3 regions of the Aerococcus sp. BD502 genome follow, and region 2 is predicted to be linked to each of the others. Evidence: predicted binding sites of a transcription regulator. Region 2 holds the regulator's gene; each other region holds the start of a gene.
The links. The regulator LexA, encoded in region 2, represses DNA repair genes until DNA is damaged. The targets are predictions, from matches to a motif close to CNAACANNTGTTNG.
Positions count from the first base shown of each region.

Region 1 (9,757 bases), 400 kb from region 2:
CCGGGTCACATAGCCATGGAAAACGGCCAAATTTAAACGTTCAGGCCGCCAAAGCTCCCGGCACGTCGCCAGCTGGGCGGCCACCCCGGCCGGCAAGGAGTGGATATCTTCTTCGGGGTAGAGGGCCTTTAAGGGCCCATAATCCGTATAGGGGAAGAGGTAAATATCGGCTTCTTTAACCGTCACTCGCTTCACTTGCTGCCTGGGCAGGCCTTCAATATATAAGTCAAAATGTGCCAGTAATTCCTGCAAGTAAGCCAAGCGCTGGCCACTATCATGATTGCCACTGATCATCAAAGTCGGGCAGGCAACTTCTAAGGCCAAGCGTTTTAAAATTTGATGGACTAAATGCACTGCCTCCTGGCTTGGCAGGCTGCGATCATAGAGGTCGCCCGCCATAATAATGGCATCAGGGGCTATTTTTTTCACTTCATCGACCCAAGCATGCAACATCGGCCCTTGCTCTTCTAGCAAGGACCGTTCATTTAAAATTTTTCCAATATGCCAATCTGCCGTATGAATGATCTTCACAAGCCACCTCCTATTGCTCTGCTAATAGCGCGCGCAGGTAACGGCCGGTGTGGCTGCCCTTGACTTGGGCGACTTCTTCAGGCGTGCCCGTAGCAACCACTTCACCACCGCCATCCCCGCCTTCTGGTCCCAGGTCAATAATATAGTCGGCTGTTTTAATGACATCCAGATTGTGTTCAATCACCACGACCGTATTACCACTCTCCACGAGGCGATTTAATACTTTTAACAGGCGTTTAATGTCTTCCGAATGCAAGCCGGTGGTCGGTTCATCAAGGATATAGATCGTATTGCCGGTGGCCACACGTTGTAGTTCTGAGGCCAATTTCATTCGCTGGGCTTCGCCACCGGACAAGCTAGGCGCTGATTGGCCCAGCGTCACGTAGCCTAGGCCCACATCCACGATAGTTTGCAACTTTCGCTTAATTTTAGGCACAGCATCGAAGAAGTCCAGCGCTTCTTCAATACGCATATCCAAGACTTCCGCAATATTTTTGCCCTTATAAGTGACTTCTAAGGTTTCTTGATTATAGCGGGTCCCGTGGCACACTTCACAAGGCACATACACGTCCGGCAGGAAGTGCATCTCTACCTTAATAATGCCATCCCCCTTGCAGGCCTCACAGCGGCCGCCCTTCACGTTGAAGCTGAAGCGGCCTTTTTCATAGCCGCGTAATTTGGCCTCATTCGTCATGGCAAAAAGTTCGCGAATATCATTGAAGACACTGGTATACGTCGCCGGATTACTGCGGGGCGTGCGGCCAATCGGGCTTTGATCAATATCAATAATTTTATCCAAGTGCTCATGACCCGTCACTTCGGCAACTTTTCCCGGATGTTCCCGGGCCCCATTTAAATCGCGGGCCAGTGTTTTCTTCACAATTTCATTCACCAAGGAGCTCTTGCCCGATCCTGATACGCCCGTCACCAGGACCAAGCGTCCGAGCGGAATATCAACAGCAATATTTTTCAGATTGTTTTCACGCGCCCCCTTAACATGCAACCAATCGGTTTCCGCCGTCCGTCGTTTTTTGGGAATCGAGATCGATTTTTTACCGGATAAGTATTGGCCGGTTAAGGATTTAGGATTTTGCGCCACTTCATTGGGCGTGCCACTGGCAATAATTTCGCCACCGTGGTCACCCGCTCCTGGGCCCATATCAATCAAATGATCAGCTGTCCACATCGTTTCCTCATCGTGCTCGACCACAATCAAGGTATTTCCTAAGTCACGCATGCGCTCTAAGGATCTTAACAAGCGCGCATTGTCCCGCTGGTGCAAGCCGATCGAAGGCTCATCGAGGACATACATAATGCCGGATAAATTCGAACCAATTTGCGTAGCCAAGCGAATCCGCTGGGCTTCACCGCCGGAAAGGGTGCCCGCCGAGCGTTCGAGGGTCAGGTAATCCAAGCCCACTTCTTCCAAAAAGCCAAGCCGGGCATGTAATTCTTCGAGAATGGGTTTTGCAATCTCCGTATCCTGCTCAGATAAGTCTAAGTTATCAATAAATTTCAAAGTGTTTTGGATAGGTTTTTGCGTCATTTCCGCAATGTCATGGCCGGCTATTTTTACGGCTAAGGCTTGAGGGTTCAAACGTTTCCCATGGCAGGCCTCACAAGGCAATTCGGTCATATATTCCCGCATGCGTTCCCGCACCATATTGCTGGTTGATTTTTGATAGCGGCGGGTCACATTAGGAATCACGCCCTCAAAGGCCAGCATGCGATCTTGCACCTTGCCAAATTCATTCTCATAATGGAAGTGAAATTTCTGACCCTCTGAGCCATAAAGTATTAAGTGCTGTTGGTCGGCTGTTAAGTCTTTGAAAGGCTGATCCATCGGTACCTCGAAGGCCTGAGCTGCCTGCTTCAACAGAGTAGGATAATAAGCGCTCCAATTGGAATCCCAAGGTGCCAAGGCCCCTGCTCTGAGACTTTTATTTTTATCAGGGACGACCAGATCCACGTCCACCTCTAACTTCCGTCCCAAACCGTCACATTCTGGGCAACGGCCAAAGGGAGCGTTAAAGGAGAACAAACGCGGTTCAATTTCCCCAACCGTAAAACCACAAAGCGGGCAGGCATAATGCTCGGAGAAGAGAATTTCCTCACCCCCAATAACATCACAGAGGGCATAGCCATCCGTCAATTTTAGGGCCGTCTCCAAGGAATCAGCCATGCGTGCCCGAATGCCCGGCTTAATCACCAAGCGGTCCACGACAATATTAATATCATGCTTTTTATTTTTTTCTAATTCAGGCAGATCATCAATATCGTACATCTCCCCATCAATGATCACCCGTACAAAGCCTTGCTTTTGAATGCTTTGGAGCATGCGCTTGTGCTGGCCTTTTTTGCCGTAAACGACCGGAGCAAGAAGTTGGCATTTCGTCCGCTCCGGCAAGGCTTCCAAGCGGTCGAGCATTTGGTCAATCGACTGGCTTTGAATTTTGGTGCCATCATTCGGGCAAATCGGTGTCCCGACCCGGGCATAGAGCAGGCGGAGATAGTCGTTAATTTCCGTAATCGTGCCAACGGTCGAGCGTGGGTTTCGATTTGTCGTCTTTTGATCAATAGAAATGGCCGGGCTCAAGCCTTCAATACTATCCACATCGGCCTTTTTGGTATTGCCTAAAAACTGCCGGGCGAAAGCGGACAAGCTTTCCATATAACGCCGCTGGCCTTCCGCATACAAGGTGTCAAAGGCCAAGGAACTCTTCCCCGAGCCGGACAGGCCGGTAATCACCACAAATTCGTCTCTTGGAATTGTTACATCAATATTTTTTAAATTATGAGAACGTGCCCCATGCACTTTGATTTCTCGGAGCATACTGCCACTCCCCATTCTAATTTCAATTTTTTCTATCGATTAAGATGTTTATCATAACTTAAAAGTAGCGTGCTAACAAAGCAAGTGCCTAAGAACTTGCCCAGCCACTAGCTTTTCAACGGCTCGCTTCCTAACGAACTTCTGTTCCATTATACCAAAGTCTGCTCCAGCTGCTAAAAGAAAGCCAATAAAAAACCCCACCGTTTTTTGCGGTGGGGAGTTTGGGGACCGAAAGTTTTAACCGAATTGCCCTTCGATATAGGCTTTGGTCTGATTGAGATGGGGATTGGTGAAGAGTGTTTTCGTATGATCAAATTCAATAACTTCTGAACTGCCCGTCTTTTTTGCAGGATCCGCATAGAAAAAAGCCGTGTAGTCGGATAAGCGAGCCGCTTGCTGCATATTATGGGTCACGATAACAATCGTATAATTTTCAGCTAATTCACGAACCAGTGTTTCAATTTTAGCCGTCGAAATAGGGTCTAGGGCTGAAGTAGGCTCGTCCATGAGGAGCACATCAGGTTTCACCGCTAATGCGCGGGCAATACAGACCCTTTGCTGCTGGCCGCCAGAGAGGGCAATCGCATTGGATTTTAATTTATCCTTCACTTCGTCCCAAATACCTACTTTTTTAAGCGAGGTTTCTACTAATTCCGTTAATTCATCCTTACTAGGATGGCCATGGGTACGCGGTCCAAAAGCAATATTGTCATAAATGCTCATGGGGAAAGGATTGGGCTGTTGGAAGACCATGCCCACTTCCCGGCGTAATTTATTGATATCGGTTTGCTCATTATCGTAGGTATCCCGATCTTGGAAGTAAATTTTCCCTGTGATGCGGCAGTCTTCGACCAAGTCATTCATCCGGTTTAATGTTTTTAAGAAGGTCGATTTCCCTGAACCGGAGGGGCCAATGAGGGCGGTAATTTTATTTTTGAAAATTTTCATATCAATATGTTCTAGAGCTTGGAAATCTCCATAATATAGTGAAACATCTTCAGCTTCCATGACAACTTCTTGGGCTAACATTTAATTTCCTCCTATTGTGCGCATTTTGTTGGCTAACCATGACGATACTGCATTGACGATTAAAATCACAATCAGTAAGATGACGCCAGTGGCCATCGCTTCATTACGGTGTAAGCCTTCAGTGGATAGAATGTACATGTGCAAGGCCAAAGACCGTCCTTGACTGAGTACGTGCTTAGGTATTGAGGGGGCTGTCCCTAAGGTATACATTAGTGCTGCAGTCTCCCCGACAATTCGTCCAATCCCTAGAATAATACCGGAAAGAATACCGGGCATAGCCACGGGCAGGATTACGCGGAAAATCGTTCGTAATTTTCCAGCTCCTAAGCCAAAACTTGCCTGTCGCAAGCGCGGATCCACCGCAATTAGAGCTTCTTCAGTATTTCGAATAATCAAGGGCAAAATCATAATCGTTAAGGTCAAAACACCTGCCAATAAGGAATATTGCATATGGGCCGTAATGACAAAGGCCAGCATCCCAAATAAGCCAAAAACAATCGACGGCACCCCAGCTAAAGTTGATGTCGCCAGGCGGAAAATTTTCACCCAGCGATTATTCTTGCCCGCGTATTCAACCAGGTAGAAGCCTGCGAACACGCCCAAAGGAACAGCAATGAGTAAGGTCAAGGCCACCAATTCGACAGTCGTGATGATGGCAGGCATCATGGACACATTTTGACTCGAATAAGGCAGCTCGAACAACTTCCAGGAAAGGTAAGGTGTTCCATAGAATAAAATGTAGAGCACCAGCCAAGCTAAGAAGGCAAAGCTAATGCTGGCAAAGATATAAGTACAGAAACGGAGAATTTTGGAACGACTCATACCCGCTCACCTCGTCCCTTAACAAAAACTAAGACCGCATTTAAAACAAGAATGATCACGAATAAGGTTGCTCCCGTTGCAATCAAGGCATCGCGGTGTTTGCCAGCCGCATAAGCCATCTCAAGCATAATGTTAGACGTTAATGTCCGGGTCCCACTAAGCAGATTTTTTGGGAAAATAGCGGCATTCCCCGCGACCATAATCACAGCCATCGTCTCCCCAACTGCCCGGCCTAGGCCGAGAATAATTGAAGAAAACACGCCCGAATGGGCAGCGGGTAGCACAATGCGATAAGCGGCTTCATCATGGGTCGCTCCCAAGGCAACAGCTCCTTCATAATAGGGTTTTGGCACTGCCCTTAAAGCTGACTCTGACATGGTAACAATCGTCGGGAGTATCATCATTCCTAAGACTAAACTTGCCGTTAGCACACTCATCCCACTCGTAGGAATCCGTAAGGTTTGCCGACCAAAATCGCGAATAAGTGGCACTAAAACGACTAAACCAAAGTAACCGTAGATAATCGAAGGAATGCCTGCCATCAAATTGATGGCAGGTTTAAGAAAGGTATAGAGTCGTTTTGGACAGTAAAACACGAGAAAGACGGCAGTAAAAATTCCTGTAGGGGCACCGAGAAGTAGGGCAAGCAAGGTGACATAAAAGCTCCCCACTAGCATCGGTGCGAGCCCGAAAACTCCATTAGTGGCAGCCCACTTTGTACCGAATAGGAAGGAGCCTAGCCCATACTCTTGTAGGAAAGGCCAGCTCCGTGAGAAAATGAAGTAGCAAATGGCCCCTAATGCAATCACTGATACAGCGGCACAAAAGAAGAAAACTCCTTTCATGCCTTTTTCTAAATACTCATTGGTCATGTTTCCCTCACCTTTTACTAACGACCCGAGAACTTTCTATTCCGTTTTGAGGAAGCTTATTCACCAAGCTCGCCCCAAGAGGTTTTTTCACCGGTAAAGATGGCTTTGAGATCGTCTAAGGAAATTTCTTCCTTATCATTATCCTTGTTAACAATAACTGCAATACCGTCCCGGGCAATGGCTTCGCCAGTTAATTCTTTTTCATCGTCTTTGAGTTCGCGGGAGGCCATGCCCAAGTCGGCTGTGCCATCAATGGCGGCTTGCACCCCAGCACCCGAGCCGTTTTCGGTAATGGTAATTTGCACTTCAGGGTTCACTTCTTCGTATGCTTCCTTCAGTTTTTCCATCAAAGGCCCAACCGAAGTCGAACCAGCAATTTGAATTTGCCCGGAAGCTTCCTTGTCCCCTTCAAATGGCTTGGCGTCTTGGTCAACAGCGACATAGCCTTCTTTGGCAACAATGTCTTGGCCTTCTTTGGAGAAGATGAAATCACGGAAGTCGGCTACCGCTCCCTCTAAATCGCCCTTGTGAACAATATTGAAGGGACGAGCTAATTTGTAGCTGTCATTGGTAATGTTTTCTTCTGTCGCTTCAACGCCATCAACTTTAACGGCCTTAACCGTATCGTTTAAGGAACCCAAAGAAATATAACCAACGGCTTGTGGGTCCCCAGCAACAGTGGTCATGACCGCATCCGTACTGTTTTGGATATCAGCCGTATCAACCGTGCTATCGGTGTCGCCGTCTTTGACTTTAGTAATTTCGGTGAAGGCGTCCCGAGTCCCGGAACCCTCTTCCCGGCTGATAACTTGGATTAATTCATCGGCGCCGGCTTTATCACCGCTAGCTTGGCTTTCTTCTTGCTTAGGTTCTTCAGGCTTAGCGGCCTCTCCAGAACTGGCCGATTGGCCCCCACCTTGACTGCCGCAGGCGGCTAAGCTAAAGCTTGCTCCTAAAATAAGTGCGATTTTTTTCCAATTGATTTGCATCAGACTCATCCTTTCCATCTTGCCATATTGGCACTCTTTCCTGGTGCTACCCATATCATAGGCAAAGACTATTAATTTAAAGCCTGAAAGATTGTAAAGTTTCCCCTTATTGTTAAAGCAATGTAAAGGGAATGTAAAAAGCACCTAGCTCGTGCTTGATTTATCAGGGTTAGCGGTATCACTAACCCAACTTTACACGGCTAGGTGCCTATTTATTTAAAGGGAAGGTAAACATGGAAAGTACTTCCGTGTCCAAAACGACTATCGACATCCAAACGCCCGTCCATCTGCTGGACAATATTTTTAACAATAGCGAGACCTAGGCCTGTCCCCCCACTATCCGTACTGCGATCCTTACTGACTCGATAAAAACGCTCAAAAATACGCGGCAAATCCTCACTCGGAATGCCCACCCCAGTATCCTTCACTTGCAAATGGAGGGTGTGCTGTGCGGGAAGCACAGTATAGCCTAACGTCACCTTTCCCCCTCTAGGGGTATATTTCAAAGCGTTAGAAACTAGATTGCTCAAAATTTGCTCCAAACGGCCTGGCACGGCCCGAATAACGAAATCATCGGTTTCCGGTAAAGCAAAAACTAAATTGATCGCTTTCTCCTCCGCAGCTTTTTGGTATTGGCTTAATACCCATTCGCAAACCGGCCGCACCCGGATCTCTTCTTGTTTCAATGTGATGCTTTTGCTATCCAACTGGGACAGCGAAAGAATGTCTTCCAGAAGATGAGTTAAGCGATGAGATTCGGAACTGATAATACCCGAAATTTCCTGAGTTAATTCCGCTTCCTGGTAGCCTCCATCGCGGAGGGTATCCGCAAAGCCTTGGATGACGGTAATGGGTGTTTTTAATTCATGGGACGCATTGGCTACGAAATCCTGACGCACCTTCTCCAAATGTTGGATCGCCGTCACGTCGTAAAGTAAGACCAGAGCTTGCCCTTGCAAACGATCGGCCAGGAGGCGGGCTGGCAAATATTCAATCTGGACTTGTATAATTTTAGGCTCACCCAAGTCCAAATGCCACTCTTCCTGGTGGCTTTCTTGATTTTGCAGGCATTGGTCAATTAAGCTTGCCAGGTGGGGCTGCTTTAAGGCCTCAACATTAACGCGATAGGTCAAAATATCCAAGCCCAGAATATTTAAGAGCGCCTGATTACTCAATTCAATTTGCCGCTCACTATTAACTAGCATTACCCCTTCCACCAAGTGATTAAGCATGACATGTAAACGCTGGCCTTCAGCATCAGCAATCTGCCTCTGAATTCGTAATTGTCCCGATAATTGGTGGATATGAACATCTAATTCCGTCAATTCTGGCCAGGTGTTGGAAAATTCTGGCTTCATATCTTCACCCGCCTGCAAGTTAGCAAGGTGCTGGTGCAAGGTCACTAGGTGCTTATGATAGCCCCGCTGGCCCCAATAGTAAACTAGGCCCACAAGCACTAAAACACCTAGGAAGCTCAAGATGAGTTGGCGATTTAAAGCTTGCCAGACACTCACGGGCTGCCAGGAATCGCGCTCCAGTAAAATAAAAGCCCTAGTCTGTCCGTCCGCTGCCTTTAAGGGCACTAAGGCCTGTAGGACATCTCGATGGCCGCCGTCAACATTTTGCACGGCAAAAACAGGGGCCTGCTTTTCCGCCTGCTGCAAGAGTGTCGCTTGGTTATTCTGGAAATCTTCCTTATTTTGCCCAAAGCGCCAGAGATGCTCGCCCTGGGCTCCCAGTAAAAGCCCACGCTCCTGCTGGGAGAGGGACCAGTCCAAAACGGTCTCTTGCTTGGGCGTCAAGCGCCCGTCGGTTACCGCCTTACTGGCCACCCCAAATTCATGGGACAGGCGCTCGGCTTTAGCGGCTAATTCTTCTTGCTGATTATTAATCGTCTCGTCCGCCAAGCGTTGAGAGTTTTGGTTGGTTAAAAATAAAGCCAAAAAAACAAAAAGCAGGCTAAAGACGATGGTAAGGCGGCGGATTAATTTCTTCATCGTTCGGGCTCCGTCAATTTATAGCCAAAGCCCCGCACCGTTTGAATATAGGCCGGGTGCTTGGCATCTTCTTCAATTTTTTCCCGTAAATGGCTGATATGAACATCCACTAAACGCGTTTCCCCCGCATAGGCAAAATCCCATACCTGCTCGAGCAATTGCTCGCGGGAGAGCGTCCGGTTGGGCCGTTTCATCATATAAGCCAATAGGGCAAACTCCTTAGGCGTCATCGTGACTTCCTGGCCCCGTACCCGCACGCTAAAAGCTTCGAGATCCAGGGTAATCTCGCCCACTTGCAATTTAGGGCTTTCAACCTCAGAGGTTTTATGGGTGGGGACTTCAGCTTGCGCATGCTGCTCTTCTTCCATTTGCCCTAAGCGCCGGCTGATCGCCCGCATGCGTGCCAATAACTCGCGCACGCTGAAAGGCTTGGTCATGTAGTCATCGGCCCCTAATTCCAGGCCAATAATTTTTTCAATTTGATTATCTTTCGCCGTTAACATTAAAATCGGCGTCTTAATTTTAGCCTGCCGCAGTTTCCGGCACACATCCATGCCAGAAATTTTAGGGAGCATCAAATCCAAAATAATAAAGGCAAAATCTTCTTGAAGAGCGAGCTGGTAGCCTTCTTCACCATCAGCAGCCCCCACCACGGTATAGCCTTCCTGACTTAGATTAATTTCC
Region 1 covers NZ_CP147972.1:375,490-385,246, forward strand. The annotation lists gene WF803_RS01835 (exonuclease SbcCD subunit D) at 1-531, opposite strand, end outside; gene uvrA (excinuclease ABC subunit UvrA) at 542-3,364, opposite strand; gene pstB (phosphate ABC transporter ATP-binding protein PstB) at 3,602-4,393, opposite strand; gene pstA (phosphate ABC transporter permease PstA) at 4,394-5,215, opposite strand; gene pstC (phosphate ABC transporter permease subunit PstC) at 5,212-6,087, opposite strand; gene WF803_RS01860 (substrate-binding domain-containing protein) at 6,144-7,076, opposite strand; gene WF803_RS01865 (sensor histidine kinase) at 7,289-9,073, opposite strand; gene WF803_RS01870 (response regulator transcription factor) at 9,070-9,757, opposite strand, start outside.
Region 1: uvrA (excinuclease ABC subunit UvrA) is a predicted target of LexA. The motif match lies at 3,499-3,512, and genes of this name have one in related genera.

Region 2 (9,757 bases):
AAGGGGAAAATGGGGATTTAGAAGCTTATTTTATTGGTGTTCGTAATGGGGATGATAGGGCTTTAGAGCAAGTCATTCACGGGAATGAGAAGGTTCTCGTCGCGCGTTTAGATGATGCTCAATTTTTTGTGGCGGAAGATCAAAAGCATAGTATTGATGACTTTGCTGCTAAGCTGTCTAAGGTCACCTTTCATGAAAAAATTGGTACCATGGCTGATAAAATGGCAGAGACTCAAAAGATTGCCCGTGCTTTATACGATCACTGGGCTGTTGAGGATTTATTCGCTGCTGAATTACATACGGACTTCCTCAAGCAGATAGCTCGTGCTGGAGAGATTTATAAATTTGACTTAGAAACTCAAATTGTTAATGAATTTTCTGAGTTACAAGGAATCATGGGAGAAATTTATGCTGGGGAAGCAGGGGAAGACCCTATGGTTCAATACGCGATTCGAGAGCATTACATGCCTGTTTCCGCACAAGGAGATCTGCCAGAATCTCCTCTAGGCGTTCTTTATGCTGTAGCCGATAAATTACAGGCCATCATTCGTTTCTTTGAAATTGGTAAAATTCCTTCTGGTTCTAATGATCCTTTTGCTTTGCGCCGGCAAATGACTGGTATTGTTCAGATCCTTAGGGCCTATGACTTGCCTTTCGCTTGGGATTCATGGTTACCAGAAATTATTGCCTTAATTTGCTCTGATTTTTCCTATGAGGAGGTCGAAGCTTTAACCGGTCATATTTATGACTTTATGCTGCAACGTCTACGTTTCCAATGGCAACAAGCAGGTCTTTCGGCTGATCTTATTCAAGCCGTGTTGGCTTCAAATGATACGGATATTAATGATAAGTATGCAGCCGTTAAGACTTTATTAGACGTCCAAGATCAAGATGACTTCAAGTCAAATATAGAAGCTTGGAATCGAATCTTAAATCTGATCCCTAAGATGAAAGAAATGAAAATTAACCCTAAAGCTTGCCAAGAGGAATTATTGCAAACAGACAGTGAACGGCAACTTTATGATTTAGTGATGAGTTTAGATTTAGGGGAATCCTCGGCTGATCGGTACTATAGTCTCAGTGGTTTGGCTGATGCTATTGACGAATTTTTCGAAGAGAATATGATTTTTACAGATGATGAAAAGCTTAGGAATAATCGCTTAGCTTTACTGGCAAAGATTGCGGAAGAAGTATTGGAATTGGCTGATACAAAACAAATCAAAACCAAAGGAAGATAAACATGTCAAAATTTTATGACCGTGCTAAAATTTTTATTAAAGCAGGTAAAGGTGGAGATGGTTTGGTTGCCTTCTTAAGAGAAAAATATCGTCCCGATGGTGGCCCTGCGGGTGGTGATGGCGGCTGCGGGGGAAGTGTTATCATCAAGGTGGATGAAGGCCTCCATAATTTATCCCATTTTCGTTATCATTCCCATTTTAAAGCTAGGAATGGGGAAAACGGTATGACGAAATCGCGTTATGGAAAGGGAGCGGAAGATTTAATTCTTACCGTGCCACCTGGAACGATAATTCGTGATGCTAAAACGCATAAACTAGTCGCTGATCTGCTGCACCATGAGGATAGTGTTTGCGTGGCCCAGGGTGGACGTGGAGGTCGTGGCAATAAAAAATTTGCGACTCACAATAACCCAGCTCCTGAAATGGCAGAAAATGGTGAACCTGGGGAAGAAGTGGAACTTAATTTAGAGTTAAGGGTACTTGCTGATGTTGGCATTATTGGTTTCCCTTCGGTAGGAAAGTCAACCATCCTCTCTGTTGCCACAAATGCAAAGCCTAAAATTGCAACTTATCCTTTCACGACCCTCTCCCCGAATTTAGGGGTTGTCAATCTCTCTTATGATGAAACCTTCGTCATGGCTGATTTGCCTGGCCTTATCGAAGGAGCTGGCCATGGGGTGGGTCTAGGTTTACAATTTTTGCAGCATGTCAAACGGACAAAGGTACTCTTGCATGTCATTGACATGGCAAGCCTTGAAGGTCGTGATCCTTACGATGATTACCTTAAAATAAATCATGAGCTAGCGGAATATGATGAGCAATTACTAGATCGTCCCACAATTATTGTGGCCAATAAAATGGATATGCCCGCAGCAGCAGACAATTTAAAAGCTTTTACAGAAAAATTAGAAAACGAACAAAATCAGGATGAACAACCAGAAATTATTGAGATTTCTGCCTATACCCACCAAGGAATTAAAGAACTCCTCCGGGCGACATTTGAGCTGCTAGAAGATCATCGTGATGACTTTGCTACAGGGGAAACGATCATTAATCTCGACAGCGAAAGTGATGGAGATTCAAACACCTACTTTAAACTAAAGCCGATTAAGGAAGGCTTTTGGCAGTTATCTGGTGCCCCCATTGAAAAAGATTTTAAAATGGCCAATCTTGAATTTGATGAGAGCGCTAGGCGCTTTGCTAAAAAAATGGCAGCTAAAGGTGTCGACGATGCCTTGCTGGAAGCGGGCGCCCAAAATGGCGATATTGTTCGTATTCTCGATTACGAATTTGAATTCTTTGTTTAAAGGAGGGGTGCCATGCAAATTCAATTTCTTGGAACTAGCGCTGGGCTCCCATCCCGTTTTCGGAATGTCAGTTCTACTGCTCTGAAGTTACTTGAAGAAATGAATGAAATTTGGCTTTTTGATTGTGGAGAGGGAACACAAAGCCAAATTCTTCAAACAACGATTAAGCCAGCTAAAATAAGCAAGATATTTGTTACCCATCTCCACGGGGATCACATCTTTGGCTTACCAGGCTTACTCAGTAGTCGGAGCTTTCAGGGGGGAGAAAATACTGTCTTAGATATTATAGGTCCTGAAGGAATCCGCGAGTTTATAACTTCGGCCTTATCATTAAGTCGCACTCATCTCAGCTATCGTCTTAATTTTACTGAATTGAGTCAATCAGAAGGAATGATCAAGGAAAAACATGGTTATAACATTCACTATCATAAATTAGACCATAATATTACTTCTTATGGTTTTCGCGTTGAAGAGCCGCCCGCCTCAGGGAAATTATTGATGTCTAAGGTGGAAGCTTTAGGGATTACGCCAGGTCCGATTCTCGGTCGCTTAAAAAACAAAGAAACTGTGACCTTAACGGATGGTCGTGTGATTCATGGTAGGGAATTGCTGGGGCCTGATCGACCAGGACGTATTGTAACGATCCTAGGAGATACTAGACCTTGTTTAGGGACTGAGATTTTAGCTAAAAATGCGTCGGTTTTAGTACACGAGGGAACTTATGGTCCCGAAGCTAAAGCTCTTGCCCATAAACATTACCATTCGACGGTAGTTGATGCTTGTCAATTGGCAAAACGTTCACAGGTCGAGCAATTGTATATTAATCATATTTCTCCCCGGTACTTGGGGGAGAAAATCCAGCATCTAATTACTGCAAGTCGTAAAATCTTCCCTAAGAGCTATCTGGTTAAAGACTTCGATAGCTTTGATATCCTGGCTAAGAAATAATAAAGGTGGATTGAATGTTACGTTCTCATTATACTTGGGAGGAGGTCGCTCCTCTACCCAAAGAAGAACAGGAAAAAATAGCAGAAAAGCTTGATATTTCTCCTTTCTTAGTAAAAGTTTTAAAGCAACGTGGTTTAACATCAGCTGAGGAAATGGCGCAGGCCTTGGAGCCACCTCAGCGTCTTCATGAGCCAACACTGCTATTTGATATGAAAAAAGCGCTTAATCGTATATTACACGCCATTGAAAACAATGAAAAAATATTAATTTATGGCGATTATGATGCGGACGGCATTACAAGTGCTTCGATATTAAAAGAAGCTTTTGAGATTCTGGGCGTAGAGGTTCTTGTCTATCTACCCGATCGTCAGGTTGATGGCTATGGCCCCAACCAGGCCGTCTATGAATATTATCTTCGGCAGGGTGTCACCTTAATTATTACTTGTGATAATGGTGTTAAAGGTTTTGAAGCAATTGCCTACGCTCAAAACCAGGGAACAGACGTTATCGTTACCGATCATCATGAATTGAGTGATGAACTGCCAGAAGCTTATGCGATTATTCACCCGAGACATCCTCTAGGCGAGTATCCTTTTGGTGATCTCTCAGGAGCAGGGGTGGCTTTAAAATTAGCTTGGGCTTTATTAGAGGAAATACCCTACCAATTATTCGATTTAGCGGCTATTGGTACGGTGGCTGATTTAGTAACGGTTCAAGATGAAAATCAAACGATTATTGCCTTAGGTCTAGATCAATTGCGACAGACAGATCGTTTGGGTTTATTAGCCCTTTATAAGGAATTGGCTATTACACCAGCGCAAATTGATGAAGAGACCATTAGTTTTCAAATTGCTCCGCGTTTAAATGCTTTGGGACGGATCAGTAACGCTAATACAGGTGTAGATTGTTTGACAACTTTTGATGATCATCTTGCCCATAATACCGTCCTAGAAATGGAAAAAATCAATAATGAACGCAAGCAAATTGTTGAGAAAATTTGCCAGGAAGCTAAAGCACAACTTGACAAAACACCTAGCCTCCATGAACAAAATCTCCTGATTTTAGCCAATCGGAATTGGCATGAAGGGGTTTTAGGTATTGTTGCTAGCCGATTGGCAGAACAGTATAAAAAACCGGCTATTGTACTAACAGAAGCTAGTGATCACAAACATTACAAAGGCTCGGCCCGCTCGATACCTGGTGTTAATATCAATTCCTTGCTTGTTAAGACGAGAGAATATTTGGTGAATTTTGGGGGCCATGAAATGGCAGCTGGTTTAACAGTAGAGAAAACGGCCTTTAATGATTGGCTAAAGGTCATAAATAAAAAAGCAGCCGCCTCTATAGCTGGCTTAACCAAAGAAAAAAGGCTGGCAATTCCCATTGATGCAACAGACATTTCCTTAACTCATATTCATGAGCTGGAACGTCTGGGACCTTTTGGGGTAGGGAATGAAATGCCACTATTTACCATGAAAATTCATGAAGGGGCGCAAATACAAAGGATTGGCAAAGACCAAAATACGTTAAAAATAGTTTCTAATACAAAGCAATATCATTTTCAAGGTATCGGTTTTCGGATGGGAGACTATCAAAAATACTTAACCTCAGGAGCTCCTTTTGAAATTCTTTTTGCGATCAAGAAAAATGTGTGGCAAGGTAAAGAATCAGCCCAAGCCATTATTATGGATATTAAACAAGAGGCACCAGCAGTCTTTGATTTGCGGCAGGTTCGAAATAAAGATACGTTATTTTCCTTAGAGAAGACGTACTATCTTTTCTCTGAGCCAAAATACCTAAAAGCTTATCAAAACTTATTGCCCAAAAATAGTAAGGCGGGCTCGGTCGCTGAATTTATTGAAGCGCCTGAGGAGACCTTGCATAACTTACTCATTTTTGATTGTCCCGTAAGATTAGAGGCTTTGCTAAAAGCAATTCGTGTTAGCCAAGTCCGTAATATTTATCTTTTTGCTTTTTCGCCTTGGCGAGCTTATTTAACAGGTTCACCGACGCGTGAAGAACTGGGCAGAGTTTACCAGTATTTTATGCAAAAGCCCGCTTTGCAATTGAAAAATAAAATGACTGCTTTAGCACGGTATCTAAAACTTGCGCCTCAAAAATTAAAATTAATTCTAGAAATTTTCTTAGAAATGGGACTGATGGAACAGCAGTCAGAGCGGCTCAGGTTACTACCCACTAAAGATAAAGTTAATCTAAAAAATTCAGAGATTTTAAACCACTACCTCAATTTAATCGAAAGTGAAAAACTTTTCTTATATAATGACACGCAGAGAATTGCTGAAATTATTTTTGACCAGGAGGAAAGTCATGAATTTTAAAACTTATATTGAAAATATTCCCGATTATCCTAATGAAGGTGTGACTTTTCGGGATATCACCCCTTTGCTAGCTCATGGTGAAGCTTACCAAGAAGCGATTAATCAACTCGCTGAATTCGCTAAGAAAAAGCAAGCCGATCTCATTGTAGGGCCCGAGGCACGTGGTTTTGTGGTCGGGTGTCCTTTAGCCTATCATCTAGGTTTGGGCTTTATTCCTGCAAGAAAAAAAGGAAAACTACCCCGAAAAACGGTATCTAAAAGTTTTGCCTTGGAATATGGGGAGAGTACTTTACAAATTCATGAGGATGCTATTCAGCCTGGCGAGCGTGTCTTACTGGTTGATGATTTACTGGCGACAGGGGGAACGATAGAAGCAACCAAACAATTAGTTGAACAACTCAACGGGAAAATTGTGGGCGCAGCTTTTATGATTGAATTGACCGCCTTAAAGGGACGGGAGAAAATTTCCGATATCGATGTTTATTCACTCTGCCAGTACAATGACTAAAAATAAAGGCTACTCAAGCTTCTTTAAAACTGAGTAGCCTTTTTTTATTCCAAATGTTCCCGGTATAAACTAACCACCCGACCAATAATATCTACCCGATCTAAAATAATGGGTTTCATTTTTCGATTCTCGGGCTGGAGTCGAATAAAACCATCTTCTTTAAAAAATCTTTTACAGGTGGCTTCGTTATTATCAGTCAAAGCGATGACAATATCACCATTTTCGCAGGTTTCTTGCTCCCTAACGATGACATAATCGCCATGGTAAATTCCAGCATCGATCATGCTTTCTCCCTTAATTTGAAGGGCAAAGAGAATCTCTTCCTTTTTAGTCACTTGTGGGGCAATGGGTAGGTATCCGTCGATATGTTCTACGGCGGTAATCGGTTCACCTGCGGTAACTTTGCCGATAATAGGAATTCCTAAAGAGTAGATGCCTAAGTAACTAAAGCCTTTTTTGGTGATCTCCAAAGCGCGTGGCTTCGTCGGGTCTTTTTCAATATAACCATTTTTCTCTAAGGTTTTTAAATGACTATGAACAGTAGAAGGTGAGGATAGTCCCACAGCCAAGCAAATTTCACGAACAGTTGGGGGATAGCCATTTTCTTCAACACATTGATAGATATATTTTAGGATTTCAGTGTGACGTGAATTCATCAAATCCCTCCCTTCCTATTAGCCTTATTCTAGCATTATTGGCTTGCTTTGAACAAGTGTTTGCCTAGGTTCTTGCCGGATCGACATAAACGGTTTTTTGTTCGAAATAATTGACAAAACCTGGTTTTCCGCCAGAAGGTTTTTTCACATGTCGGACCTGTGTATAATCAACGGGGATGTTTCTGGACTGACTGTATTTAGAAAAACGAGCTGCTAATGCTGCTGCTTCTATAATTTCGGTATCTGTTGGTGTTTCCGTGGCTAAAATAACATGACTTCCAGGAATATTTTTTGTGTGAAACCAATAATGCTTTTTATTCGCTTTTTTAAACGTTAGGTGATCGTTTTGCTTATTGTTTCGTCCCACATAAATCCGATTGCCTTCAGAAGACTTGAAAGTTCTTGGCTGACTCATCGGGGACTTTTGCTTCTTTCGTCGACTTTTTTGCTTTTTGATATAACCTTGTTCTTCTAGTTCTTCTTTAATTTCTGGTAAGTCCTCTTGTTGGGCTAAATCTAATTGCACTTGAAGGCTATCTAAATATTCAAGTTCGTTTTCTAAGACTACTTTTTGTTTCTTCAAGTAGTGCTTTTTGCGCTTTAATTTATTGTAGCGTTCAAACAAATTTTGGGCATTCATAGCGGGAGATATCTTGGGATCTAATGTAATCGTGATGGGTTCGTTATTATAGAAATTGATTAATTTAACCTCACTGCTATTATCGGCAATTTGATACAGGTTAGCGGTTAGAACTTCTCCTTTAATGCGATAATTTTCCATTTTATCTATTTTTTCTTGGTCTTTATGGAAATTATCTTGCTTTTTTTTCAGATGCTTAAGCCGTTGATCTAACGCTCTTTGAATTTCCTTTGCTAATTGATTAGATTTTTGCAGGTTAGCATGTTCTTCTCTGACATGATCCAATAGGGCACCTAGGCTATCGAAATATACTTTTTCTTGCTTAATAGACCGATAATCGATAGGAAAATATGAAATTTGTTTTTCATTATTAACGAGGTTAGGTGAGGGGTCATCCAAGTCGGTTAAAAATTCCTTGAAAACTTGAAGTTTATTGTTAGGAGCTTTTTTTAAGCGATAAGCCAATTCTCTCCCACTCATTGTCCCAAAGCCCAAGAAAGTAGTCACCATATCTTTGGCGTCTGGTTTAATTTCTTGGATATAGTTTTGGTTTTCTTCTCGAAAAGGATCAACTTTATTTTGCTGGGGTGGGAAAAAATATTTACCGCCCGGCAGTAAAGTTCGATAGCTATTTTTGAAGGGGGGGACATGTTTAATGCAATCTAATATTATTCCGTTTTTATCGACAAGTGAAATATTGCTGTGTTTCCCCATCAATTCAAGGATAAGACGATAGAGTTGGTCTTCACCAAATTCATCCCGGAGGTATAGTTCAAAGTAAATAATCCGATCATTAGCTACTTGTTCAATTTTAGTAATTTGACTTCCCAGAATATATTTTCTAAGGACCATACAAAAATTATAAGGTTCGGTTGGAATTGAATATTTATTTTGAGTGAGATGAACGCATGGGAAGGAGGCATGGGCAGATAAAGAAAGCTTTTTTTGCTGACGATTTTTTTTAACGGTCATTAATAATTCTAACTCTTGGGGTTGTTGAATTTTTTGAATTCTTCCTCCCAGTAGATTTTGTTTCAATTCTCCTACCATGGCGTGTACAAATAAACCATCGAGTGCCATACAATCCTCCTTTATTTAGCCATTTAAAAAAGTACAGTCAGAAAAACTGATCTGTACTTATTCTAACATGATCGTCAATAGCTTAAGCAAGCTGTTGGAGACGATCAGGACGAAAACCGTAGAAAGGTTCTTCTCCTTCAGCAGTGACAACAGGAAGGGCTTGAAAGCCTAGACTTTTTACAGTGTCTAAAGCTTCTTTAGATTGAGTAACATCGATGGATTCAAAAGAAATATTTTTATCGGTTAAAAATCGTTTGGTAAATTGACATTGCATGCAATTAGGTTTGGTATATACGGTAACCATGCTAATCCCTCTTTCTTTAATATAGACACAATATATAGTATACTATGTGAGATGTCAAGCACTACATATACTTTTATAGCAAAAAATGGAGTTAAAGGTGTAAAGAAAAAATCGCAATTGTGTTATAATAAAATATTGAAGAAGGGGTCGTAATGAATAAAATCAGCAAAAAATTATTGCAAGAATGGCTTCCTCTCCGGAAAAAAACAGCTTATAAGAATTGCTTTGGCCATCTTGTTATCATTGCTGGGAATGAATTTATGGGCGGAGCAGCGATTATGGCCAGCGAAGGAGCTATTCAGTCCGGAGTTGGCTTGCTGACAATAGTCACTCATCGTACTAATTTTGCCAGTATTCACGCCCGTTTGCCAGAAGCAATGGTCATGGATATTGAACAAATAGACGTTTGGACGAACCAATTGCATCAGCGAGCGACAGGGATTGTTTTAGGCCCCGGCTTGGGAAATAATTATCAGCAATTCTCAAAAATTTGGCAAAGCTTAAAATGGTTTTCGCAAGTACGATATTTGGTCCTTGATGCGGATGGCCTCCATCACTATTTGGCTTTGCCTACAAAAGAAAAAAAATTACCTTATCCGCTAATATTGACTCCTCACCCAGGAGAATTTGCTGCTTTTGTTGATCAGCAGCTTGTAAGTTCAGATGAACATGCAATACTGGCTTGGGTCAGGGAGAACCATTTTATTTTGGTGAAAAAAAGTGAGGAAACAAAAGTT
Region 2 covers NZ_CP147972.1:1,816,144-1,825,900, forward strand. The annotation lists gene glyS (glycine--tRNA ligase subunit beta) at 1-1,238, shown strand, start outside; gene obgE (GTPase ObgE) at 1,241-2,545, shown strand; gene rnz (ribonuclease Z) at 2,558-3,493, shown strand; gene recJ (single-stranded-DNA-specific exonuclease RecJ) at 3,508-5,832, shown strand; gene WF803_RS08710 (adenine phosphoribosyltransferase) at 5,822-6,340, shown strand; gene lexA (transcriptional repressor LexA) at 6,385-6,996, opposite strand; gene WF803_RS08720 (Rqc2 family fibronectin-binding protein) at 7,061-8,716, opposite strand; gene nrdH (glutaredoxin-like protein NrdH) at 8,799-9,020, opposite strand; gene WF803_RS08730 (NAD(P)H-hydrate dehydratase) at 9,173-9,757, shown strand, end outside.

Region 3 (9,757 bases), 130 kb from region 2:
TGGCCATGTGGATGATTATCCTTTTGGGGGTGGGGCAGGCATGCTCTTACAAGTCCCACCAATTCATCGGGCCCTACAAGCCCTAGATATAAAGCCAGCCGATCCTAAAACTCGGGTTATTTTAATGGATCCAGCCGGGGAAACTTTTTCGCAAGCAAAAGCTGTGGCATTAGCTCAAGCAGAGCATTTGGTGTTTATTTGTGGCCATTATGAAGGTTACGATGAGCGAATTCGCCATTATGTGACGGATGAGATATCGCTTGGTGATTATATCCTCACAGGTGGTGAATTAGGGGCGATGGTGGTGATTGATGCAACGGTGCGCTTGCTGGATGAGGCAGTTGGAAACAGGGAATCCTTGCAGAGTGAATCTTTTTCAGAGCGGCGTTTGGAATACCCTCAATATACACGCCCACGGGAGTATGAAGGGCAGTCCGTTCCGGAAGTCCTTTTAAGTGGTGACCATGCGCGTATTCAAAAATGGAAGGATAAGGAAGCCTTGCGGCGAACCTTCCTTAGACGTCCTGATTTACTGGTTGGGGAAACAATGACCGCCGAAGAAGAAGCGTGGTTAGAAGAATTTCAAAAAGCAGTAGATGAGGACTTGCCCTAGAACTCATTAATACTGCCCTTGGGACTTCTTTCAGGCTTAAGACAGATTTTTTCCAACAGCTTTTCTTTCCTTTTCTTGCCGCCTTTAATACTTTATAATGAAGGTAAAGGTGGTGAGGAACATGGCTCAGAAAAAATTATACCGTTCCCGTGATAACCGTATTTTCTTCGGTGTTTGCGGAGGCTTGGGCGAATACTTAAATATCGACGCTAATCTGCTAAGAATTATCTTCGTCGTGCTAGGCTTTGCTGGGATGTTTGGCATACTTGCCTATCTCATTTGTGCGGCGCTTTTGCCTGTGCGGCCAGAATAGCATCATATAAAAAAGTGCAACCACCACTAGCGGTTGCACTTTTTATATGGGCTTTTTAACTACTTAACGGCTTCGGCGATTGCTTTAAAGCTATCGACTTCAAGACTTGCTCCCCCGACGAGAACCCCGTTAATGTTAGCTTGGGAAAGAATTTCCTTGGCATTATCGGGCTTAACAGAGCCGCCGTAGAGAATGCTGGTGGCCTCAGCAATATCACTGCCAGCTAATTCATACATGGCTTCGCGGGCTACCTGGCAGATGGCTTCGGCTTCTTCTGCGGAAGCTGTTTTTCCCGTTCCAATCGCCCAGATAGGTTCATAAGCTAACACCACTTGGGTTAATTCGTGCTCAGAAAGGCCGGTGAGGGCAGCTTTAATCTGTTCCGTAATGAAATTTTCCGCTTGGCCAGCTTCACGCTGTTCCAAGGTTTCTCCTACGCAAAGGATGGGGATGAGTTGATTATCGAGAGCTTTTTTGACTTTGGCCTGGCAATTATCATCCGTTTCCTTATAGATTTGCCGGCGCTCAGAGTGACCCACCAGGACATATTGCACACCTAATGTTTTTAAGGCTTGCGGGCTGATTTCTCCCGTGAAGGCTCCACTATCTTCTTCCGCAGAATTTTGGGCTCCTACGGCAATAGCAGTATCCGCGAATTCTTCACAAGCTTTCCAGAGGAAGAGAGCAGGTGGAATAACGAGCAGAGTGGCCGGAAGATCGGCAGGGAATTTTTTTTTGGCTGCAGTGAAAAAAGCCTCTGCTTCCTGATGGTTTTTGTTCATTTTCCAATTTCCAGCGATAATTGTTTTTGGCATAATGCTGCCTCCCTTTCTATCAATCTTCTTTATTTTACCATGCTTTCTATGCTAGGGCTAATGAAAGCGTTAGACATCGGAAATACGCTTACATATGCAAGGGAAAGGAAGAAATAGTCACGCTAGGGCCTTTACAGGCACAGCCTTATTTGCTATGATAGAGCATGTGGCTTTGAGCCTAGCTCAATATTCCGCTGTTTTTAGGATATGAATATTGACTACTGTTATTTCATGAGAGGAGTTATCAACATGAGCCAATTAATTGATAAGATTACGGCTGAACAATTCCGCGATGATATTCCAGAGTTTCGCGCTGGGGATACCATTCGTGTTCATGCCAAAGTCGTTGAAGGCAGTCGTGAACGGATCCAGATTTTCGAGGGGGTCGTTGTTTCACGCCGTGGCCAAGGTTTAAGTGAATCTTATACTGTTCGTAAAATCTCTAGCGGTGTTGGTGTGGAACGTACTTTCCCACTCCACACGCCACGCGTTGCTAAAATTGAAGTCATGCGTCGTGGTCGTGTTCGTCGCGCTAAACTTTACTACTTGCGCAAACGTCACGGTAAAGCTGCTCGGATTAAAGAACGTCGTTAAAAGTCATACAATAAGCAGTCTTTTAGGGGCTGCTTTTTATTTTAATAGAAGCAAAAGCACAATATTGAATAAAAAGGGGTGAAATGATGGAAAATATGGCAGAAATTTTTGGCGATTTATCACGTTTCCATCGTTTAGAAGAAGATGAGCCAGGCTTATATGAAGAAGTGATGGAGACTCTAGAATCGGTTATTGACCCCGAATTAGGGATTGATATTGTCAATTTAGGTTTAATTTATGACCTTTTTTGGGACCGTGAAGGCCATTTACTGGTGAATATGACCTTAACCACGATGGGCTGCCCGCTCCAAGATATTATTCTTGATGAAGTGAATCGCGCTTTGGCTCCTTTAGAAGCGATCAAAGCCACGAATGTCCGTTTGGTATGGGTTCCCGCTTGGTCCACGAAACGCCTATCTCGTTATGCACGCATTGCCTTAGGGATTCGTTAGCCTTCTCATCTAAACGTGCTTACTTCAGCACGTTTATTTCTTCTTGCATTTACCGAACAAATGTTCTAGTATTAATGGTAAGAAGAGAGGAGCTTTTGGTATGTGGCCTAATAATCCTATTTTTGATTATGAACGAGAACCTAGTCGAGACATTCTATGCCTGGATTGTAAGTCATTTTATGCTTCTGTGGAAGCAGTTGACTTGGGCTTAAATCCACTGACTACTAAATTAGTTGTCATGTCTTACCCTTTTGGGCCTGGTAAAAAAAGAGGCTCGGGCCTCATCTTGGCAAGTTCTCCGGCTGCCAAAAAAGCTTATCATATTCCTAATGTTGCAAGGGCGCGGGACTTACCTTACCCTTACCCCAAGGACTTGCATATTGTGCCGCCCCGCATGCGCTATTACATGGAAAAAAACAGGGAAATCAATCGCATTTACCAAAGTTATGTGGATACAGAAAATCATTCGGTCTATAGCATCGATGAAAGTTTTCTAGATGTGACAGATTCCTTGCGCCTTTTTAAGGCGCGGACCGCTGATGAATTGGCCCAACGTATTCAAGCCGAAGTTTTAGAAAAAACAGGGATTTACATTACTGCTGGCATTGGGGATAATCCCTTACTAGCTAAATTAGCCTTGGACAATGCGGCCAAAAAAGCCCCTCATTTGCGAGCAGAGTGGCGGTATGAGGATATTCCTAACACGCTTTGGCAAATCCCTAGGCTAACGGACATGTGGGGGATAGGCCGCCGGACGGCTAGAAAGCTGCAGGGTTTAGGGATCAATACCCCTTATGACTTAGCCCATACCAATTATTTCTTGCTGAAGGATAAATTTGGCGTTAAAGGCGAACAAATGTACGCTAGCAGTCGCGGGATTGATCGTTCTTTCTTGGGGCAAAAATATCGAACACACGATCGCTCCCTGGGCCACCATCAAGTGCTTCCCTATGATTATAGTGATCCGGCTGAACTGCGCTTAGTTATTCGTGAAATGGCTGATCAGGTGGCAACTCGCTTGCGGCGGAAGCAGGTGACCGCGCAAAAGCTTTCCCTAAGTTTGGGCTATAGTCAAGGTTACCGTGATCAGCAAGGCCGGCGCTACTTATGCATAGAAACGCGCATTGAGCCTACGCAAGCAACAAAAATGCTTACGCAGGTACTATTGCAACTATTCCAAGACACTTACGACGGCCAGCTGGTTCGCCACTTGGGGGTTACTGCTAGCCAATTGACGCCCATGGTCGGTATGCAGATGAATTTATTGATCGAGCCTAAAATGCAACTACGCCAGCAGAAATTAGATACTGTTGTTGATGAAATTCGCCAGCGATATGGCTTTAAGAGTTTAATTCGCACGAGTTCCCTGCAAAAAGGCGGACGTGCGGTGGAACGTTCTCAATTGGTAGGGGGCCATGCCGGTGGCTTAGCAGGAATGGAGAATCAAGGTCATGGTAAAGCGTACAAAAAAAGAATTCAAAGACTATAATAGCTATCGCGACCAACCTTTTGGTTTAAAGTGGCGCACGGCCTATGCCATGGAGGAGTTACAGCAGAGTATTCGCCAAAATAATGCTCATGAGCATTACTCCCCTAAAGTTTATTTTCAAATGAGTCCTGATGAAATTAATCAAAAGCTAGCTAAGGCTTACCAGAAGGAGAAGCCCGTTGCTGTTCAGTTGAATCGTCGTGACTCCTGGGGGCGACTTAAACCGAGCATTGAAGGCTTTGTGTTAGGACAATTGGATCAGGAACGTTGCCTAATCGATCAGTATCCGGTTGACTATGACGATATTCGCCATGTTCAGGTCTTGGATATTGAAAAATGGTTTCAAGTTTAAAGCCGGCAACTAGGGTCTAACCGATATTGACCAATACTGACCAAAGTGCTATAATGGGCTTAACATGAAAATTAAAACATCATAAGGATGTGAAATTATGGCATTATTAAATATGACTAATGAACTGCAAAATACTTTAGGAGAAGCTCAGCAGCTTGCTATCGAACAAAAACACCAAATGATTGCTTTACCGCATATGCTGAGTGCCTTACTCCAGCCAGGAGAGTTTGCCGAACGATTTTTTAAAAATTTACAAGTTTCGGTCGCAGACTGGCGGCAAAAAGTTGATGAAGCTTTACAGAAATTGCCTGTCATTGAGGGCGATGGGATCACGCATGGCCAGCAAATGGCGCCTGCTTTGGCAGAAATTTTTCGCCACGCAGAGACTTTGGCCAAGGAAAATGGGGACGAGTATTTAGCGGTAGATACCTTCCTGTGGGCTTTAGTGCAGACGAAGAATGAACCCTTGCTCGCCCCGCTAAAAGAGCAGGTCAGTGCTCAAGAAATGGCCGACAAAATACAAGAATTAAGAGGAGGACAACCTGTGACTAGCCAAGAAGCAGAAGCAACCTATGAAGCTTTAGAAAAATATGGCCACGATCTCACTCAGCTGGCCCGTGAGGGAGGCTTAGATCCTATTATTGGCCGTAATGAAGAAATTCGTAATGTCATTCGTATTCTTTCGCGTAAGACGAAGAATAATCCTGTTTTACTGGGGGAACCAGGAGTCGGGAAAACGGCCATTATTGAAGGACTGGCCCAGCGCATTGTTCGCGGCGATGTGCCTAGCAATCTCAAGGATAAAAAACTCATTTCCCTTGATTTAGGGGCTCTCATTGCTGGGGCCAAATACCGTGGTGAATTTGAGGAGCGCTTTAAGGCTGTCTTAAATGAGGTCAAGCGTGCTGAAGGCAGTATCTTACTTTTTATCGATGAAATTCATAATATTGTCGGCGCAGGTAAATCCGAAGGGGCCATGGATGCCGGTAACTTACTAAAACCTATGTTAGCTCGGGGTGAGCTGCACTGTATTGGGGCTACGACACTTGACGAATATCGTGAATATATGGAGCAAGATAAGGCCTTAGAACGCCGTTTTCAACGTGTATTAGTGGTGGAACCCACTGTAGAAGAAACGATTAGTATTTTGCGTGGGCTCCGAGAAAGTTTTGAGAATCATCACCATGTTAAAATTCATGACCAAGCTTTAGTGGCTGCTGCAAAATTGTCTGATCGCTATGTGAATGACCGCTATTTACCGGATAAGGCGATTGATTTGGTGGATGAGGCCAGTGCTGAAATCCGGGTGGAAATGAATTCTGTACCGGTTGAAATTGATCGCAAGCGTCGTGAATTGCTGCAATTAGAAATTGAAGAAAAAGCGCTGAAAGAAGAAACTGATCCAATATCTAAGGAGCGTTTAGCGAACCTGCAGATGGAATTGGCTGACGTGCGTGAGGCTTTGAATGCTCTAATGCTAGAATGGGAAAACGAAAAATTAGAATTAAAGGATATTCAAGATAAACGCGAGGAATTGGATCGGGCTAAACGGAAGCTGGAAAAAGCGCAAAATGACTATGATTTAGAGCAGGCCGCTACCCTCCAGCATGGGGTTATTCCACAATTAGAGGCTGATTTAAAGCATTTAGAAGCTGCCTATGAACAAAAGGAAGATCAAGCCTCAGACCTTGTTCAAGAGGCCGTAACAGAGGAGCAAATTGCGCAAGTGATCTCGCGGCAAACAGGGATTCCCGTGCAAAAATTAGCGGAAAGCGACCGGCAAAAATTACTCAACCTCGCTGACCGTTTAGAAGAACGCGTCATAGGCCAAGATGAGGCTGTTGAGACGGTGACTGATGCTGTTTTACGATCCAGAGCCGGCATTCAAAATCCTAATCGTCCTTTAGGTTCTTTCTTATTCCTGGGTCCTACTGGCGTAGGGAAAACAGAATTGGCGAAAGCCTTGGCTGAACAGTTGTTTGACAGTGAGCACAATATCATTCGTATTGATATGAGTGAATATATGGAAAAAGCTAATGTTTCGCGGCTGGTAGGGGCTTCTCCAGGTTATATTGGCTATGAAGAGGGTGGCCAATTAACCGAAGCCGTCCGGCGGCAGCCTTACAGTGTCATTTTGCTTGACGAAATTGAGAAGGCTCATCCTGATGTTTTCAATCTTTTGCTGCAAATTTTAGACGATGGGCGTCTGACAGATGGTCAAGGTCGGACCATTGATTTTAAAAATACTTTAATCATTATGACCAGTAATATCGGTTCGGCCATTTTATTGGAAGCTCTCAATGAAGAAACAAAAGCCTTAGGTGAAAAGACACGCCAGGCCGTTGAGAAAGAATTACAAGCTTACTTCCGGCCCGAATTTTTAAATCGAATTGATAATACCATTCTCTTCCAGCCGCTAACACGCCAGGATATGGCTGGGATTTGTGATAAAGCCTTAAAATTATTGAATCGACGCTTAAGCCAGCAACAAATCGAACTCGTCTACGATGACGAAATTCTAACTTTTATTGCAAAAAAAGCCTATGAACCTCAATTTGGGGCTCGGCCATTAAATCGTTATATAATACGCCACATCGAAACGCCGCTAGCAAAAGAAATCCTAGCGGGTAAAATTGAAGCGGGTGATCGTGTTCAAATTATCTTGACTCAGGATCAAGGCTTTACTTTTGAAGTCCTTAAAGAACTATCAGCCTAGTTGAAAAAAGCCACAGCGTTAATTTGCTGTGGCTTTAAGTTTAAAGTAGTTGGGCAGCTGCCTCATCGAGGAGTAAGGTAGCATGAGGGTGTTCTTGTAGGATACTGGCTGGCGCTTCGCTTTGCACGGGACCTTGAATCACAGCTTGGATGGCTTTTGCTTTATGCTCACCAAAAGCTAATAGAATAATTTGTTGTGCTGACATAATAGCACCAATACTCATGCTATAAGCTTGTTTGGGAGGTTTTTCCTCTGCAGGGAAGAAACGTTGATTGGCTTGGATGGTGGAGGGCGTGAGTTCAACGAGACGAGTGCCTTGGGTTATTGCCGAGCCTGGTTCGTTAAAACCGATGTGCCCATTAACCCCAATGCCAAGCAATTGCAGGTCAATGGGGTGCTGGTTTAGAATGGTATTGTAGCGGGCAAGTTCTTCTGAAACGTTGTTTGCCATGCCATTGGGAATATAGCTTGCTTTAAAGTTTTTATATTTAAATAGATGTTCTTGCATAAAATAATGGTAGCTGCAAGGGTTCTCAGACGATAGTTGGTAATATTCATCGAGGTTAATACTCGTCGCTTGCGAGAAGTCTAGGGACGATTCACGTAGTAATTGGTAGAGTTCTTTTGGACTTGAACCGGTTGCTAAGCCAAAGACACTGTTTTTTTTCTCTTTAAGCTGCTTTTCAAATTGCGTGAAGGCATATTTTGAAGCTGCTAAACTGCTTGGAAAAATATGGTATTCCATGGATAAGCTCCTTTTAACTTAGTGATAATATTCATTTTTTACTTAAATCAGTCAATTGCTTATTTTAGGTGAAGCGATCATTGACTGAATAATTATATCTTAACTCAAACATAGCTCATGGGGCAATACAGCCCTGATAACCTTTAAGTGAGTTTAAACATTGCTGAAGCCTTGCTTCGCTTACGTATTTTTATATTGAGTCAGTTTTTCCGGCCTTCGGTCAATGGGAAAACTAGCCAGAAAGCCAGATATTTTGTATAATCGAGATAACGTTTTATGAGTAGCCAAGCCACTTCACATCATACTTATAGAAAAGGCTAGCTTACTTTAGCCTATTGGAAGTGAGCTTTTTAAAATACGATCGTGACTAGGAGGAGCATTATGTCGACACTGATCACTGGGATCCCTGTGAGTTCAGGTATTGTTATTGCTAAAGCCTATCCCTTGGTGGAACCCCCACTAACTTTTACAAAAGAAAAAATTACTGGGGTTGAGCAGGAATGTGACCGCTTTAACGAAGCGAGAAAAAAAGCTTACCAGGATGTTGAGGGGATTTATGCAAATGCTAAGAGGAGATTAGCTTCGAGTGATGCGGAAATTTTTCAAGCTCATTTGCAGATGCTAGACGATCCTGAATTCAATGGTGAAATTACAGCCCTTATTAAAAATGAACAGGTTAATGCGGAGTATGCCTTGGACACCGTGGCTAAAAAATTTATCACTCTATTTGAAGCAATGACGGATAATGCCTATATGCAGGAGCGGGCGAGTGATATTCGAGATATCAGTAAAAGGTTAATGTCCCATCTCTTAGGGGTCATGCTTCCAGACTTACGGGAAATTTCTGAAGAAGTGATTTTAGTTGCTGATGATTTGACCCCATCTGATACTGCTCAATTGAATAAAGCTTACATTCAAGGTTTTGTCACCAATGCGGGCGGACGCACCTCACACTCAGCTATTATGGCTCGTTCCCTTGAAATTCCGGCTATTGTGGGGACGGATCACATTACGAAACATGTTCAAGCCGCTGATCTTCTCGTCATTGATGCCTTAGAGGGTGAAGTGATCATCAATCCCAGTTCAGGTGAACTCGAAAAATACCAGCTTAAAAAAGAAGCCCATCAAAAGCGGCAAGAGCAATGGAAACATTTGATCCAAGAGCCAGCACGTTCAAAGGATGGGGTTGAAGTCACTTTAGCAGCCAATATTGGCAGTCCCAAAGACTTACTTAACTTAGAAGAAAATGGGGCGGAAGCAGTCGGCTTGTATCGGACAGAATTTCTCTATATGGATAGCCAGCATATGCCCAGTGAAGAAGAGCAATTTAAAGCCTACAAGGAAGTAATCCAAGCTTTACAAGGGCAATCTGTGGTTATTCGGACACTCGATATTGGTGGCGATAAAAAATTGCCTTACTTAGATTTACCGCGTGAAATGAACCCCTTCTTAGGCTATCGGGCTATTCGCTTATGCTTGGGGAATCGGGAATTATTTATGACGCAGTTGCGTGCCTTGGCTAGGGCATCTGCTTATGGGCCTTTAAATGTGATGTTCCCCATGATTGCGAGTGTGGAAGAATTTAGAGAGGCGAAGGCTTTAATGCAGGAAGCAAAAAACGCGGTTCAAGAAGAAGGCCATGACGTTGGTAAGCTTGCTTTGGGAATC
Region 3 covers NZ_CP147972.1:107,702-117,458, reverse strand. The annotation lists gene trmD (tRNA (guanosine(37)-N1)-methyltransferase TrmD) at 1-613, shown strand, start outside; gene WF803_RS00650 (PspC domain-containing protein) at 735-926, shown strand; gene tpiA (triose-phosphate isomerase) at 986-1,741, opposite strand; gene rplS (50S ribosomal protein L19) at 1,991-2,335, shown strand; gene WF803_RS00635 (metal-sulfur cluster assembly factor) at 2,431-2,787, shown strand; gene WF803_RS00630 (Y-family DNA polymerase) at 2,888-4,276, shown strand; gene WF803_RS00625 (hypothetical protein) at 4,239-4,628, shown strand; gene WF803_RS00620 (ATP-dependent Clp protease ATP-binding subunit) at 4,726-7,344, shown strand; gene WF803_RS00615 (glucosamine-6-phosphate deaminase) at 7,385-8,089, opposite strand; gene ptsP (phosphoenolpyruvate--protein phosphotransferase) at 8,471-9,757, shown strand, end outside.
Region 3: WF803_RS00630 (Y-family DNA polymerase) is a predicted target of LexA. The motif match lies at 2,841-2,854, and genes of this name have one in related genera.